Linked DNA regions of Cupriavidus taiwanensis LMG 19424. The protein of the gene in region 1 interacts with the protein of each later gene in a pairwise test. Links are inferred from orthologs where the notes say so. Each region holds a gene or a part of one and is shown on either strand. Other genes may lie near its edges.

Region 1 (4,511 bases):
CGCGAGTAGGCGCGGTCCACGTTCATGTACGTGGTCGGGGCCGCGCCGAACTGGTTGGGCCCGTCGGTGCATTGCATAAGCGGGCAGGCCACGCGCGTGATCTTGTCCTTGAAGTCATTGTTGAACAGCGTCACGCCGGCCTGCAGGCCGTTGCCCTTGTCGTAGAGCAGGCCCAGTTCCTGCGACACCATGGTCTCGGGCTTCAGGTCCGGATTGCCGTACATGTTGCCGCCGCGGCTGGTCTGGCCCCAGCCGGCCACGGTCTGGCGCAGGTCCGGCGCGCGGAAGCCGGTGGACACGCCGCCCTTGACGGTCCAGCGCTCGGCCGCGTGCCAGACGCCATACAGGCGCGGGCTGTAGTGCTGGCCGAAGTTCTGGTCATGGTCCATGCGCACGCCGCCGGTCAGCGCAAAGCTCTGCGCCAGGCGCCATTCGTCCTCGGCAAACATGGCCCACTGGTAGCGCTCGACCCGGTTCGGGCCGCCCGCGATCTGATTGCCGGTCTGGTCGTTCAGGCGCTGGTTCAGGTATTCGGCGCCGACCGACAGCATGTGGTTGCCCAGCGGCATGGCCCAGCTGGTGCGCGCGTTCAGGTTCTTGATTTTCATCCGGCGGCTGCGGTTGTCGAACTCCTCTTGCTGGATATAGCTGTCGGAGACGCCGAAGCCCCAGCGGCCGGTATGCGACAACGCGTACTTTTCGCTGCGGTAGTCGGTTTCGGACGAGGTTGGGCAGCCGGTGCGCGGGCACGGCGTGCCGGGCGGCAGCGGCGGCACGGTCTTGCCCACGGTCTCGCTGCGCTGCTGGCGCATGCCGGTGGCCTCGAACACGATGTCGTGCTGGCGCGTGGGCGTCAGCGCCAGCTTGGCGGTCAGGCTCTCGGCGCGGCGGCCGCGGAAGCCGTAATCGATGTCGTCCTCGATGCGGTGCGTGCTCTGGCCGTACAGCTGCAGCCCCAGCAGGTCGCTCTTGAGCGGTCCGGCCAGGTAGAAGTTGCCCTGGTACTGGTTGCCCGAGTCGCTGTGCTGCTGCAGCGTGGCATCGCCGCGCAGCTCGCCGGTCCATTGCTTCGGCACCTTGCGCGTAATGATGTTGACCACGCCGCCCATGGCATCGGAGCCATACAGCGAGGACATCGGGCCACGCACCACCTCGATGCGCTCGATCGCGGCCAGCGGCGGGGTCCAGCTGCTCTCGACGCCGGACGAATCGGAGTTGGTGCGGGTCTCGCGCGAACTCTGCCGCTTGCCGTCGATCAGCACCTGTGTGTACTTGGCGCCCATGCCGCGCAGGCTGATGTCGGTGCGGTCGCCGCCGCCGCTGACGATCACGCCCGGCACGTCCACCAGCGCGTCATTGATGTCGCGGTAAGCCTTGTTTTCCAGGTCCGAGCGCGTTACCACGCTGATCGACGCGGGCGCATCGCGGATGTCCTGCGCGCTGCCCGACGCGGTCACCACCACGGTGGCAAGGGTAGCTTCCGCCTTGGATTCCTGCGCCTGGGCCCAGGCGCCCGCCATGCCCGAGGCTGCGCAGACCGCTGCCAGACCCTTCATCCATTGGCCCCGCGGAATGCCCCGCGGCATGCCACCCGATGATGCCGCCCCAACCATTGCCCGTGCTGCCGCCATCAATGCCGAACCGCTTGCGGCCGCCTGCCTGTCCCTCATTATTTTCCCCACTGCATGCAAATAACAATCATTCTCATATTAGAATTGTGTATGCAAATTGCTTACCAGTCACTTTGGAAAGCTTTTGTTTTCTTGACGTTTCTTGACGGAACCGGGGACCGGCTGCCACCGACTTGCCTGCCAGGCTCCCGGCAAGCTGATGCTGATGTGCTCACACACGCCGCCCGCGCGCGTGCTGCTGATCGACGATGACCTTGAGCTGGCGCAGATGCTGCGCGAGTACCTGGAGCCCGACCACTGCACCGTCACGCTGGCGCACACCCGCGAACAGGGCGAGACCCTGCTCGCCCGCAATGACTACGATGTCGCGCTGCTGGACCTGATGCTGCCCGACGGCAATGGCCTGGACCTGCTGCGGCTGCACCGGGCGCGCTCGCAGCGGCCGGTGATCATGTTCACCGCGCATGGCGACGAGGCCGACCGCGTGCTCGGACTGGAACTGGGCGCCGACGACTACCTGAGCAAGCCCTTCAGCCCGCGCGAACTGCGCGCGCGCATGCACGCCGTGCTGCGCCGCTTCCAGTGCGCGATGCCGGCCGCCGGCGCCAGTCCGTGGCTGGAGGCCGGCGCGCTGCGCCTGAACCTGGCCTCCGGCGAAGCCATCCACGGCGCGGCGCGGTCCACGCTGACCGGCGCCGAGCAGCGCGTGCTGGAAATCCTGATGCGCTCGGCGGGCAGGGTGGTCGCGCGCGAAGAAATCGGCCGCTTCGCGCTGGGACGTGCGCCCGAGCGCTACGACAGAAGCCTCGACACACACGTCAGCGCGCTGCGCCGCAAGCTGTCGCTCGACGGCACCACGTCGCCGCTGCGCATCCGCAACCTGCGCGGCCAGGGCTATCTGCTGGTGCAGGCGCCGTGAACGGCTGGCGGCGCGTGCGCGCGCTGTTTCCGCTGCCGCTGTTCTGGCGCAACTTCCTCACCTTCTGGCTCGGCATGGCCGCGATCGTCGGCATCGGCATGGCGCTGACTGCGGCGGTGGCCTGGTACCGCTTCGAGGCGCTCGACGGCCTGAGCCCCGCCGCGCTGACGCAGGACGCGGTCGAGGTCGCGCGGACCCAGGGGCGTCCCGGGCTGCGGCGCTGGCTGCGGGCGATGGATTCGCATGACTCGGCGCTGGACGTCTATATCGTCGACCACGCGCTGCAGGACATGCTGGGCCGGCAGCTGCCGACACGGCTGCGCAACCACCTCGCCGACCGCATCGTGCCGATGTGGCGCGCGGGCATGATCGGCCATGCGGTTGCGCATGTCCCCCGGCCCGGCGCGCGCGTGTCATGGTGGGACCCGCAGCCGATCGCGCTGCCGGATGGCAGCGAGGTGCTGCTGCTGTTCCTGCCCTTCGATTCGTCGCGCTGGGAGGTGCTGCACCTGTCGCCGGTGGCGCTGGCGCTCGGCCTGTTCGCGCTGGCGGTGTCGGCGCCGCTGTGCTGGGCCCTGACGCGGCACGTGGCTGGCCCGGTGCGGCGCTTGCGCGAAGCCACGCAGGCGCTGGCCGATGGCGCCCTGGCCACGCGCACGCCGCCGGTGCTGGCCCGCCGCGCCGACGAACTCGGGCAGCTCGCGCGCGATTTCGACGCCATGGCGGACCGGCTGCAGCGCCTGGTGGACTGGCGCGAGCAACTGCTGCGCAATATTGCGCATGAGCTGCGCTCGCCGCTGGGGCGGCTGCGCCTGTCGCTGGAGCTGGCGCGCCGGCGAGATGCCACGCTCGCGCTGCAGTTCGATCGCATCGAGCGCGAGACCGGGCGGCTCGATGCGCTGGTCGAGCGCACGCTGCAGCTGGCGCGGCTGCATGCCATGGCGCCGGTGCGCAGCCCCATCGACCTTGCCGAACTGGTCGGCGTGATCGTCGCCGACGCGCGCTTCGAGGCCGCGGCGCGCGACGTGGCAATCCACTGGACCGCGCCGGACGAACTGATCTTCGACGCCGATGCCGTGGCGCTGGGCAGCGCCATCGAGAACATCCTGCGCAATGCCATCCGGTACACCGACCCGGCCGTGCCGGTGAGTGTGACACTGGAGGCCGACGCGGAAGCGATCCGGCTTGACATCGTCGACGGCGGACCCGGCGTGCCGGCCGAGGCGCTGGCCAGCCTGTTCGAACCGTTCTATCGCGTGCGCAGCGGCCCCGGCGATCCGTCGGGCGCAGGGCTTGGGCTCAGCATTGCCCACGCCGGCATCACCTCGCATGGCGGCACGGTGTGGGCCCGCAATGCGATGCCGCGCGGGCTGGCGGTTTCGGTGCGTCTGCCGCGACAGGCCTGACACGCGCCGCAACGCCCGCGCAGCCGCGCGGCCCGTAAGGAGCCGTCTGCGCCTGGCTGCCGCGCTCCAGCCCAGGCGCCATCTCTCTCTCGCAGCCGCGGGCATCTCCTGAAGCCAGCCTCGCCCCGATCGGGCATCCGGACGGGCTCCGGTGGCGTCAACGCATCATGGCGTTATCTGCGCCTGTCAAAGGGAAAATTCCGAACGAGATCTAAGGCTTGCCTGATTGGTGGCATTAAGCGCCATCCCTATATTCCACTTGTCCCCGGGGCGGCCGGCAACTGCACAACCTGATCGGCAGTTGCACGCAGCACGGGGCAAGGCGGGATCCCCCGGATCCGCAAGCCATTGACCTACCAACCTCTGAATCACCCATCATGACCCATCACAAGCTTCTCGCCGCTCTGATCGTCGCCGGTACCGCCATGGGCGCGCAGTTTGCCCATGCCGCCGATGGCACCATCACCTTCAATGGCAACATCACCGCCCAGACTTGCACCATCAACGGCAACGGCACGAACAGCCATGACTTCACCGTGACACTTCCGGTGGTTT
Region 2 (4,636 bases), on another replicon or contig:
CAGGTCGGCGTCCAGCTCGTAGACAAGGGGGGTGCCGTTGGGGATGTTGAGGCCGACGATGTCGTCATCCGAAATCTGGTCCAGGTATTTCACCAGCGCGCGGATGCTGTTGCCATGGGCGGCAATGACCACGCGCTTGCCGGATTGGATGTCGGGGGCGATGGATTCGTTCCACAGCGGCATGACGCGCGCCACGGTGTCCTTCAGGCACTCGGTCAGCGGGATCTCGTTGCGCGGCACATTGGCGTAGCGCGGATCGTCGTACGAGGCGCGCGGATCGGTCGGCTCCAGCGCCGGCGGCGGCGTGTCGTAGCTGCGGCGCCAGACCAGCACCTGTTCGTCGCCGAACTTGGCGGCGGTCTCGGACTTGTTCAGGCCGGCCAGGGCGCCGTAGTGGCGCTCGTTCAGGCGCCATTCGTTGCGCACCGGAATCCACATCAGGTCCATTTCATCCTGCACGTGCCAGAGTGTGCGGATGGCGCGCTTGAGCACCGAGGTGTAGGCCACGTCGAAGCCCATGCCGGCTTCCTTGAGCAGTTTGCCGGCCTGGCGCGCCTGGGCGGCGCCGGTCTCGGTCAGGTCGACGTCGACCCAGCCGGTAAAGCGGTTTTCGAGGTTCCACGTGGATTCGCCGTGGCGGATGAGGACGAGCTTGTACATGCTGCTGCTTCCAGAGAGTAGGTAACCTGCATGCGTCCGCGCCGTCACCTGGAGGGGCCGTGAAAACAGGCCATGACGGGATTCGGCAAACCTCCCATGTCTCGGACAGGCGACAATGGCGGATGGCCGTGCAACGGCAGGGCCTGGACGCCAAACCGCGTATTTTATAATGCCGCCGACCCAACCTACCGGAAAGCCAACGTGAATTTCTTCGCCGACTATAACAACCTCGCCCTGATCGCCCTCGCCGTGGTGTCGGGCGGCCTGCTGGCCTGGCCCGCGATTTCGCGCAGCGCGGGCGGCAAGTCGGTCAATACGGCCACCGCGACCCAGCTGATCAACAAGCGCGGCGCCGTCGTGGTCGACATCCGCGAACCCGCCGAGTACGCCAAGGGGCACCTGCCGCAGGCCAAGAGCGCGCCGCTGGCCGACCTGGCCTCGCGCGCCGCCGGGCTTGCAAAGGACAAGGCCGCCCCCATCATCGTGGTATGCCAGACCGGCCAGCGCTCGGGCAAGGCCCAGGCAGCGCTGAAGGAAGCCGGTTACAGTGAGATCTACGCGCTCGAGGGTGGCATTGCCGCCTGGCAGCAGGCCGGCCTGCCGCTGGTGAAGTAAGCCCGGCAGCCTGTCGTAACCGTCACGGCGCGCCCCGGCCAGGCCGGGCGCGCCCCATTGCATTCAAGGAGACCCCACATGGCCCGCGTCGTCATGTACAGCACCGTGGTGTGCCCGTATTGCGTCATGGCTGAACGCCTGCTCAAGTCCCGCGGCGTGGAAACGATCGAGAAGATCCTGATCGACCGCGAACCGGGCAAGCGTGAAGAGATGATGAGCCGCACCGGCCGCCGCACCGTGCCGCAAATCTACATCGACGACACCCACGTGGGCGGCTTCGACGACCTTTCGGCGCTCGACCGTCAGGGCGGCCTGGTGCCCCTGCTGGCTGCCTGAGTCGCCTTGGGACGGTCCCGGCGAAGAATCGTCTGATTTCGCGCGGGGCGGTCCCGGCATTCCCTGCGGCGCGGGTGAATTCGCCACCCGCGTCATGTACCATATGCGTTTTCCCCGGGCACCGGCCTGCCTTGCACGATGCAGGCGCCGCCGCCGTACCCGACACGCATCCAGCCCATCCTCCCGGAAGCCTTTCATGAGCGACCAGCAAAACACCCAGCAGGACGATCAACCCTTCTTCAACATCCAGCGTGTCTACCTGAAGGACATGTCGCTGGAGCAGCCCAACTCGCCGGCCATCTTCCTGGAATCGGAAGCCCCGTCGGTGGAAGTGCAGGTCAACGTCGGCGCTTCGCAGCTGCAGGAAGGCATCTTCGAGGTGGTGGTGACCGGTACCGTGACGACCAAGGTGCAGGACAAGGTTGCCTTCCTGGTTGAAGCGCACCAGGCCGGTATCTTCGATATCCGCAACGTGCCGGTCGAGCAGCTGGATCCGCTGCTGGGCATTGCGTGCCCCACCATCCTCTACCCGTACCTGCGCGGCAATATCGCCGACGTGATCACGCGCGCCGGCTTCCAGGCCATCCACCTGTCGGAAATCAACTTCCAGGCGCTGTACGAGCAACGCCTGCAGGCCGCCATGGAAGAAGCCCAGGGTGCCGAAGGCGGCAACAGCGGCATCGTGATGCCCGACGGCAGCCAGGCCCGCCACTGATCCCGGCAACCTGCGCCATCCACTGAAACGGGGCTGCGGCCCCGTTTTGCCTTTGGGCTACCATCGTTGGCGCAAGCCGCCGAAGCGCTTGCGCCATCATCTGTTCGAGCTGCCATGAAACTGACCTTCCTCGGTGCCGGGGCGTGGGGCACGGCCCTTGCCAGCCATGCCGCCGCCACCAATGACGTGGTGTTGTGGGGACGTGACCCGGCGCAGCTCGGGGCGATTGCGGCCACGCACGAGAACGCCGCCTACCTGCCCGGCGTGAAGCTGTCCGCGCGGCTGGCGGTGCAGGCGGATTTCGAGCTGGCGGTGGCGCACGCCGCCGACGATCCGGACGGCATCGTGGTGGTGGCCACGCCGGTGGCGGGCCTGCGCGAGATGACGCGCAGGCTGGCCGCGCGCAGCGCCAGGCCGGTGTCGATGCTGTGGCTGTGCAAGGGCTTCGAGGCCGGCACCCACCTGCTGCCGCACCAGATGGTGAGGGCCGAGCTGGACGCCGCCGGGCGTACCGAAGGCTTTGCCTATGGCGTGCTGAGCGGTCCCAGTTTTGCCCGCGAGGTGGCCCAGGGCCTGCCCTGCGCGCTGACCGTGGCGGGCACCGAGCCTTCGCTGGCGGACCGCGCGCAGGCGGCTTTCCACCATCACGCCATGCGCATCTACGGCAGCGATGACCTGACCGGCGTCGAAGTCGGTGGGGCGGTCAAGAATGTGCTGGCGATCGCCACCGGCGCCAGCGACGGGCTGGGCCTGGGGCTGAACGCGCGCGCCGCGCTGGTGACGCGCGGGCTGGCCGAGATGACGCGGCTGGGCCTGGCGCTGGGCGGCCGGGTCGAGACCTTCATGGGCCTGGCCGGCGTGGGCGACCTGATCCTGACCGCCACGGGCGACCTGTCGCGCAACCGCAAGGTCGGCCAGCAGCTGGCGTCGGGGCAGAGCCTGGAGCAGGTCCTGGCAGGGCTGGGGCACGTTGCCGAAGGCGTGCGCTGTGCCCAGGCGGTGGCCGAGCTGGCCGCCACGCACGGCATCGAAATGCCGATTGCGCGCGCCGTCTGCGCGGTGCTGTTCGACGGGCTCAGCGCCGCCGACGCGGTGGCGCAGCTGCTGCAACGCGACGCGCGCGACGAATGAGTGGCCGCGTTCCTACCTGTTTCTGAGCCTACGCATCCATGTCAACACGACGCCAGGCGCTGATCGCGCTCGCTGCCGCCTGCGCCGCCGGAGCCTCCGGCAGCGCGTTCGCACAACCGTGGCCGGCGCGGCCGATCCGCATGGTGGTGCCGTTCCCGCCGGGCTCGTCGCCCGACCTGATCGCGCGCCTCCTGACCGAAAAGCTGGCCGCCGCGCTGGGCCAGCCGGTGGTGGTGGAAAACCGCCCGGGCGCCGGCGGCAACATCGGCACCGGCATGGTGGCGCGCGCCGCGCCGGACGGCTACACGCTGCTATTCACCATCAACGGCCCGCTGGTGACCGCGCCCACGCTGTCGCGCAACCTCAACTACGACCCGTTCCGCCAGCTGGCCCCGGTGACGCTGGTGGCGACCTCGCCCAACGTGCTGGTGGTCGATGCGCGGCTGCCGGCGCACAACCTGCGCGAGTTCGTCGCGCTGGCGCGGTCCCGGGCCGGTGAACTGAACTATGGCTCGCCCGGCAACGGCAGCGCCTCGCACCTGGCGATGGAGCAGCTGAAGGCGATGGCGGGCGTCGACCTGCAGCACGTGCCGTATCCCGGCTTCCCGCAGGTCACCACGGCGATGGTCGGCGGGCAGGTGCAGGCGGCCTTCATGGTGCCGGCGATCGCGATGCCGCAGGTCAATGCCGGCAAGCTGCGCGTGCTGGCGGTGACCACGACCGGGCGCACGGCGGTGCTGCCGTCGGTGCCTACGGTGGCGGAATCGGGCTACCCCGGTTTCGAGGCGATTTCCTGGCAGGCCGTGCTGGCGCCCGCGGGCACGCCGCAGGCGGTGATCGACCGGCTCTATCGCGAACTGGTGGCGATCATCGGCAGCGCTGACGTGCGCGACAAGATGCGCGCGCAGTATTTCGTGCCGGCCGGCACCGCGCCGGCGTCGCTGCGGCAGACCATGGCGAGCGAAAAGACGCGCTGGGACAAGGTGATCCGGGCGGCCGGCGTACAGCCGGAGTAGGCCGCACGCCCGCTCCGGCGCGCGTCAGCTGCCGCCTGCGAAGCCGTTCTGGCGCCAGGCCTCGAACACCACCACGGCCACCGTGTTCGACAGGTTCAGGCTGCGGTTGTCCGGCCGCATCGGCAGCCGGATGCGCTGCGCGGGCGGGAACCACTCGCGGCGC
Region 3 (4,769 bases), on another replicon or contig:
CTGGCCAAGTCCAAGAACCTGGTTTCGGTGCGGATCCTGCGCGCGATCGGCACGCAGTACGCGCAGGACTACATCACCCGCTTCGGCTTCGAGGCAGACAAGCATCCGGCCTACCTGCCGATGGCGCTGGGCTCGGGCGCGGTGACGCCGCTGCAGATGGCCGGTGCCTATTCGGTATTTGCCAACGGCGGCTACCGCGTCAACCCCTACCTGATCCAGAAGGTGGTCGATGCGCGCGGCAACGTGATCTCTGAAACCCGTCCGCAACGCGCCGGCACCGACGCCGTGCGGGTGCTCGACGCGCGCACGGCCTTTATCGCCGACACCATGCTGCGCGACGTGGTCCGCTACGGCACGGCCAACAGCGCCAAGCAGCGCCTGGGCCGCAATGACCTGGCCGGCAAGACCGGCACCACCAACGACGCGGTCGATGCCTGGTTCGCCGGCTACACCCCCAACCTGGTAGCGATCGCCTGGATGGGCTACGACCAGCCCAAGAGCCTGGGCGTGCGCGAAACCGGCGGCGGCCTGGCCCTGCCGATCTGGGTCAGCTACATGAGCAAGGCACTCAAGGGCGTGCCGGAGTCGCCGGAACGGCCCGCGCCCGAGGGCGTGCTGATGGTGGGCGGCGACTGGACCTTCGAAGAAAACGCCGGCGGCGCCGGCGTGGCGTCGGTGGGCCTGGGCGATCCGTGGCCGGGCAAGCCGGAGGAATCGACAAACCCGCCGGCCGATACCGAGCAAGAGAAACGCAAGATCCTCGAGATGTTCGGCGGCGCCTAAGGGCGCTCGCCAGACAGCAAAAAGCCGGCCGCGACGCCGGCTTTTCTTCTTGTGCGCCAGGCGCGCCGCGGGACGCCGGGGTCAGTGAAAGCTGAGACTGGCGCCCGCCTGCTCGCTGACATAGCCCGACAGCGCCGCGTACAGTTCGCCGCCGTTGCGCGTATCGATCCAGCGCTCGCCGTCGCGGCGGAAGTGGAAGCCGCCGGCGCGCGCGGCCACCCAGAGTTCCTGCATCGGCGCCTGGCTGTTGATGATGATCTTGGAACCGTTCTCGAATTCCAGTTCCATCACGTTGCCGGTGCGGCTGATTTCAATGTCGGCGTCGGCCGCGTCGGCGGCCGCCTCGACAGCGGCTTCGATGCGGTCCAGCTCGCGCGTGGCCAGGGCCAGGAACTCGCTTTCGCTCAAGGGGGGCATGCTAAACTCCGAGACCGCCGTTGCCGCCGCTGCCCGGACCGGGCGTACGTGGCGAGAACGGCTTTTTTTGTTAAGAATCCTCCGGATGGCCGGCCAGCGCGCCGGGCCATCCAACGCCTTGCCAACAAGCCAAAAGGACGACCCGATGCTGCGTCGTGTTGCGATTGTATCGGCGTTTGCCGCCGCCCTTGCGATGCCCCTGCTGGGCGGATGCGGTATCCGCGGGCCGCTGACCCTGCCCAAGGTGCCGCCCGAGCCGACCCCGCCGACCGTGCCGGATCCGGGCCTGGGCCGTGCCGATGCCGTGCCGCCTGCAGCGGCCACGCCGGCACCGGCATCGTCCCCCGCCGCCCCCACCACCCGATAACCATGACCGCATTTTTCCATCGCCAGGACGGCGCGCTTGCCGTCGAGCAGGTGCCGCTGGCGCGCATCGCCGCCGAGTTCGGCACGCCTACCTATGTCTATTCGCGTGCGGCGCTGACCGCCGCGTATCAGGCCTACGCCGCCGCCTGCGCGGGCCGCAAGGCGCAGGTCCAGTACGCGATGAAGGCCAACTCCAACCTGGCGGTGCTGCAGGTGTTCGCCCGCCTCGGCGCGGGCTTCGACATCGTCTCGGGCGGCGAACTCAAACGCGTGCTGGCTGCCGGTGGCGATCCGCGCAAGGTGGTGTTCTCGGGCGTGGGCAAGAGCGCGGCCGAAATGGAGCTGGCGCTGGCGCAGGACGTGCGCTGCTTCAACGTCGAGTCGATCCCCGAGCTGGACCGGCTGAACGAAGTGGCCGGCCGCGTCGGCAAGCGTGCGCGCGTGTCGCTGCGCATCAACCCCGACGTCGACGCCAGGACCCATCCCTATATCTCCACCGGCCTGAAGGGCAACAAGTTCGGCATTGCATTCGAGGACGTGTTGCCGACCTACCGCGCCGCCGCCGCGCTGCCGCACCTGGCGGTGACCGGCATCGACTGCCATATCGGTTCGCAGATCACCGAGGTCGAGCCCTACCTGGAAGCGCTGGACAAGGTGCTGGACGTGGTCGAGGCGCTCGAGCGCGAAGGCATCAGCCTGGAACACATCGACGTGGGCGGCGGCCTGGGCATCACCTACACCGACGAAACCCCGCCGGACATCACCGGCTTCGCCACCACGCTGCTGGAGCGCGTCGCCGCGCGCGGCCACGGCCACCGCGAGGTGCTGTTCGAGCCGGGCCGCTCGCTGGTGGGCAACGCCGGCGTGCTGCTGACGCAGGTGGAATTCCTCAAGCCGGGCGCGGCCAAGAACTTCTGCATCGTCGACGCCGCCATGAACGACCTGGCCCGTCCGGCCATGTACGAGGCCTACCACCGCATCGAGCCGGTGGCGCTGCGCGACGGCGCGGCCGTGACCTACGACATCGTCGGCCCGGTGTGCGAATCCGGTGACTGGCTCGGCCGCGACCGTGCGCTGGCCGTGCAGCCTGGCGACCTGCTGGCGGTGATGTCGGCCGGCGCCTACGGCTTCACCATGAGTTCCAACTACAACACGCGCCCGCGCGCCGCCGAAGTGATGGTCGACGGCGCCAGGGTGCATCTGGTGCGCGAGCGCGAGCTGGTCGAAGACCTGTTCCGCGACGAGCGCCTGCTGCAGGACTGAGTCCCCCAGGCCCGGCCCGCCGCTGCCTACGCGGCGGGCTGGCGCGTCCCCGCGGCTGGCTTGCGCAGCCGCCACCACAGCCGCATCCCCAGCAGCACGAACACCACCGCTGCGTAGATCGACACCTCGCCGAAGTCGTTCTTGCCCGCCTTGTGCCACCAGTAATGCAGGATGGCCAGCACCGCGATGGCATAGACCAGCCGGTGCAGCGCCTGCCAGCGCTTGCCGCCGAGGCGGCGCACCATGCCGTTGGTCGAGGTCAGCGCCAGCGGCACCATCAGCATGAAGGCGGTAAAGCCAACCGTGATGAAGGGCCGCTTGTACACGTCCTTGATCATGTAGGCCACGTCAAAGCCGCGATCCACGCCGATCCACAGCAGGAAGTGCTGCAAGCCGTAGAAGAACGCAAACAAACCCAGCATGCGCCGCATCCGGATCAGCCAGTTCCAGCCGGTGAGGCGGCGCAGCGGCGTGATCGCCAGCGTCAGGCACAGCATCACCAGCGTCCAGGTGCCGGTCGAACGCGTGACGAATTCGAGCGGGTTGGCGCCGTACTGTCCGGTCGCGCCCAGGTACAGCAGCCGCACGAACGGCAGCAGCGCCAGTACCCAGATCAGCACCTTGAGCGCGCGCACCCGCTGCGGCGCCAGCGTCGCCAGGCCTGCCGGCTTGCGCACGGCGGCCGCGGCGGCAGAGGAAGAGGTAGCCATGCGCTCGCCTTGCATCAGAAGAACTTCTTCAGGTCCATGCCCTGGTACAGCGCTGCCACCTGCTGGCCATAGCCATTGAACGGCAGGGTCTTGCGCTTGGGCGCGAACAGCGCGCCAAAGCCGCTGCCGCGCTCTTCGCCGATGCGGCGCTCGGTGGCCTGGCTCCAGCGCGGATGGTCGACGTCCGGGTTCACGTTCGAATAGAAACCATACTCCTGCGGCGCGGCCAGGTTCCAGCTGGTCGGGGGCTGCTTGTCGACAAAGCGGATCTTCACGATCGACTTGGCGCTCTTGAAGCCGTATTTCCACGGCACCACCATGCGCACCGGCGCGCCGTTCTGGTTGGGCAGCACCTCGCCGTAGAGGCCGAAGGTCAGCAGCGCCAGCGGATGCGTGGCTTCATCCATGCGCAGGCCCTCGCTGTACGGCCAGTCGAGCACGCCGCTGCTGATGCCGGGCATCTGCTTCTTGTCAGCCAGCGTGATGAACTGCACGTACTTCGCCCCGGGCTGTGGCTCGACGCGGCGAATCAGCTCGGCCAGCGGATAGCCGATCCAGGGAATTACCATCGACCAGCCCTCGACGCAGCGCAGCCGGTAGACGCGCTCCTCCATCGGCGCCAGTTTGGTCAGTTCGTCGAGGTCATAGACCTTCGGCTTCTTCACCAGCCCTTCGACCGCCACCTGCCACGGACGCGGGCGCAGCGTGCCGGCGTGGCGCGCCGGATCGGACTTGTCGGTGCCGAACTCGTAGAAGTTGTTATAGGTGGTCACTTCCTCGTAGGGCGTGCGCTTTTCGGTGATGACGTAGGTGTTGTTGGGCGTCGCGGGCAGCCGGGCGCCATGCTGCCCTTGCGCCAGGGCCTGGCGCGCGAACCACGGCGCCAGCGTGCCGCCGGCGGCACCGGCAGCGGCCAGCGCCAGCATGCGGCGGCGCGATTCGAAGACATGGCGAGGGGTGATTTCGCTGGCGGCAATGTCGCCGCCGCGCAGCCATTTGGGGGACGGAATCAGCATGGTTTTCCTCGGTTGCCTGGTCGTGCCCGCGCCGAAGTGCTGGCGCGCTTGCAGGATTGGACTCCGGGCTTGGTCGCGGAGTGCGGGCCAGTCCTGACAGTTTTTTTGTGATGCTGCCGAAACGACGCGGCAGCGGCACCTTCGCGTACCAGGTGCCGCAAGCGCGGCGCGGTGCGCTATCCGCCCTGGTATTGCTGGTACACCACCTGCGCCA

The links. Proteins that work in one complex are often made in the same cells at the same time.
Region 2: the proteins of RALTA_RS24310 (region 1) and secB interact in binary tests that used the Escherichia coli proteins (3 or more experiments, as listed by UniProt). The link is inferred for Cupriavidus taiwanensis LMG 19424 from one-to-one orthologs.
Region 3: the proteins of RALTA_RS24310 (region 1) and lysA interact in binary tests that used the Escherichia coli proteins (3 or more experiments, as listed by UniProt). The link is inferred for Cupriavidus taiwanensis LMG 19424 from one-to-one orthologs.

Annotation. Positions count from the first base shown.
Region 1 is NC_010530.1:1,954,473-1,958,983, reverse strand. What follows is about bases 950-3,690. They hold RALTA_RS24310 (response regulator transcription factor), read left to right. Parts: upstream 950-1,830; coding sequence 1,831-2,550; downstream 2,551-3,690. Other genes in these bases: RALTA_RS24305 (sensor histidine kinase), read left to right, coding at 2,547-3,690; RALTA_RS24315 (ligand-gated channel protein), read right to left, coding at 950-1,556. Also shown: more of RALTA_RS24315, read right to left, coding at 1-949; more of RALTA_RS24305, read left to right, coding at 3,691-3,956; RALTA_RS24300 (fimbrial protein), read left to right, coding at 4,334-4,511. UniProt on the Escherichia coli protein: Response regulator member of the two-component regulatory system CpxA/CpxR which responds to envelope stress response by activating expression of downstream genes including cpxP, degP, dsbA and ppiA.
Region 2 is NC_010528.1:280,687-285,322, forward strand. The notes cover bases 701-3,566. They hold secB (protein-export chaperone SecB), read left to right. Parts: upstream 701-1,807; coding sequence 1,808-2,326; downstream 2,327-3,566. Other genes in these bases: RALTA_RS01355 (rhodanese-like domain-containing protein), read left to right, coding at 862-1,275; grxC (glutaredoxin 3), read left to right, coding at 1,354-1,611; RALTA_RS01370 (NAD(P)H-dependent glycerol-3-phosphate dehydrogenase), read left to right, coding at 2,441-3,457; RALTA_RS01375 (Bug family tripartite tricarboxylate transporter substrate binding protein), read left to right, coding at 3,496-3,566. Also shown: gpmA (2,3-diphosphoglycerate-dependent phosphoglycerate mutase), read right to left, coding at 1-660; more of RALTA_RS01375, read left to right, coding at 3,567-4,473; tRNA (uridine(34)/cytosine(34)/5-carboxymethylaminomethyluridine(34)-2'-O)-methyltransferase TrmL, read right to left, coding at 4,498-4,636. UniProt on the Escherichia coli protein: One of the proteins required for the normal export of some preproteins out of the cell cytoplasm. It is a molecular chaperone that binds to a subset of precursor proteins, maintaining them in a translocation-competent state.
Region 3 is NC_010528.1:3,074,707-3,079,475, forward strand. Bases 701-3,699 are described here. They hold lysA (diaminopimelate decarboxylase), read left to right. Parts: upstream 701-1,569; coding sequence 1,570-2,829; downstream 2,830-3,699. Other genes in these bases: RALTA_RS14135 (penicillin-binding protein 1A), read left to right, coding at 701-783; cyaY (iron donor protein CyaY), read right to left, coding at 865-1,200; RALTA_RS14145 (hypothetical protein), read left to right, coding at 1,346-1,567; msrQ (protein-methionine-sulfoxide reductase heme-binding subunit MsrQ), read right to left, coding at 2,856-3,554; msrP (protein-methionine-sulfoxide reductase catalytic subunit MsrP), read right to left, coding at 3,554-3,699. Also shown: more of RALTA_RS14135, read left to right, coding at 1-700; more of msrP, read right to left, coding at 3,700-4,555; RALTA_RS14165 (anti-sigma factor family protein), read right to left, coding at 4,732-4,769. UniProt on the Escherichia coli protein: Specifically catalyzes the decarboxylation of meso-diaminopimelate (meso-DAP) to L-lysine. Is not active against the DD- or LL-isomers of diaminopimelate.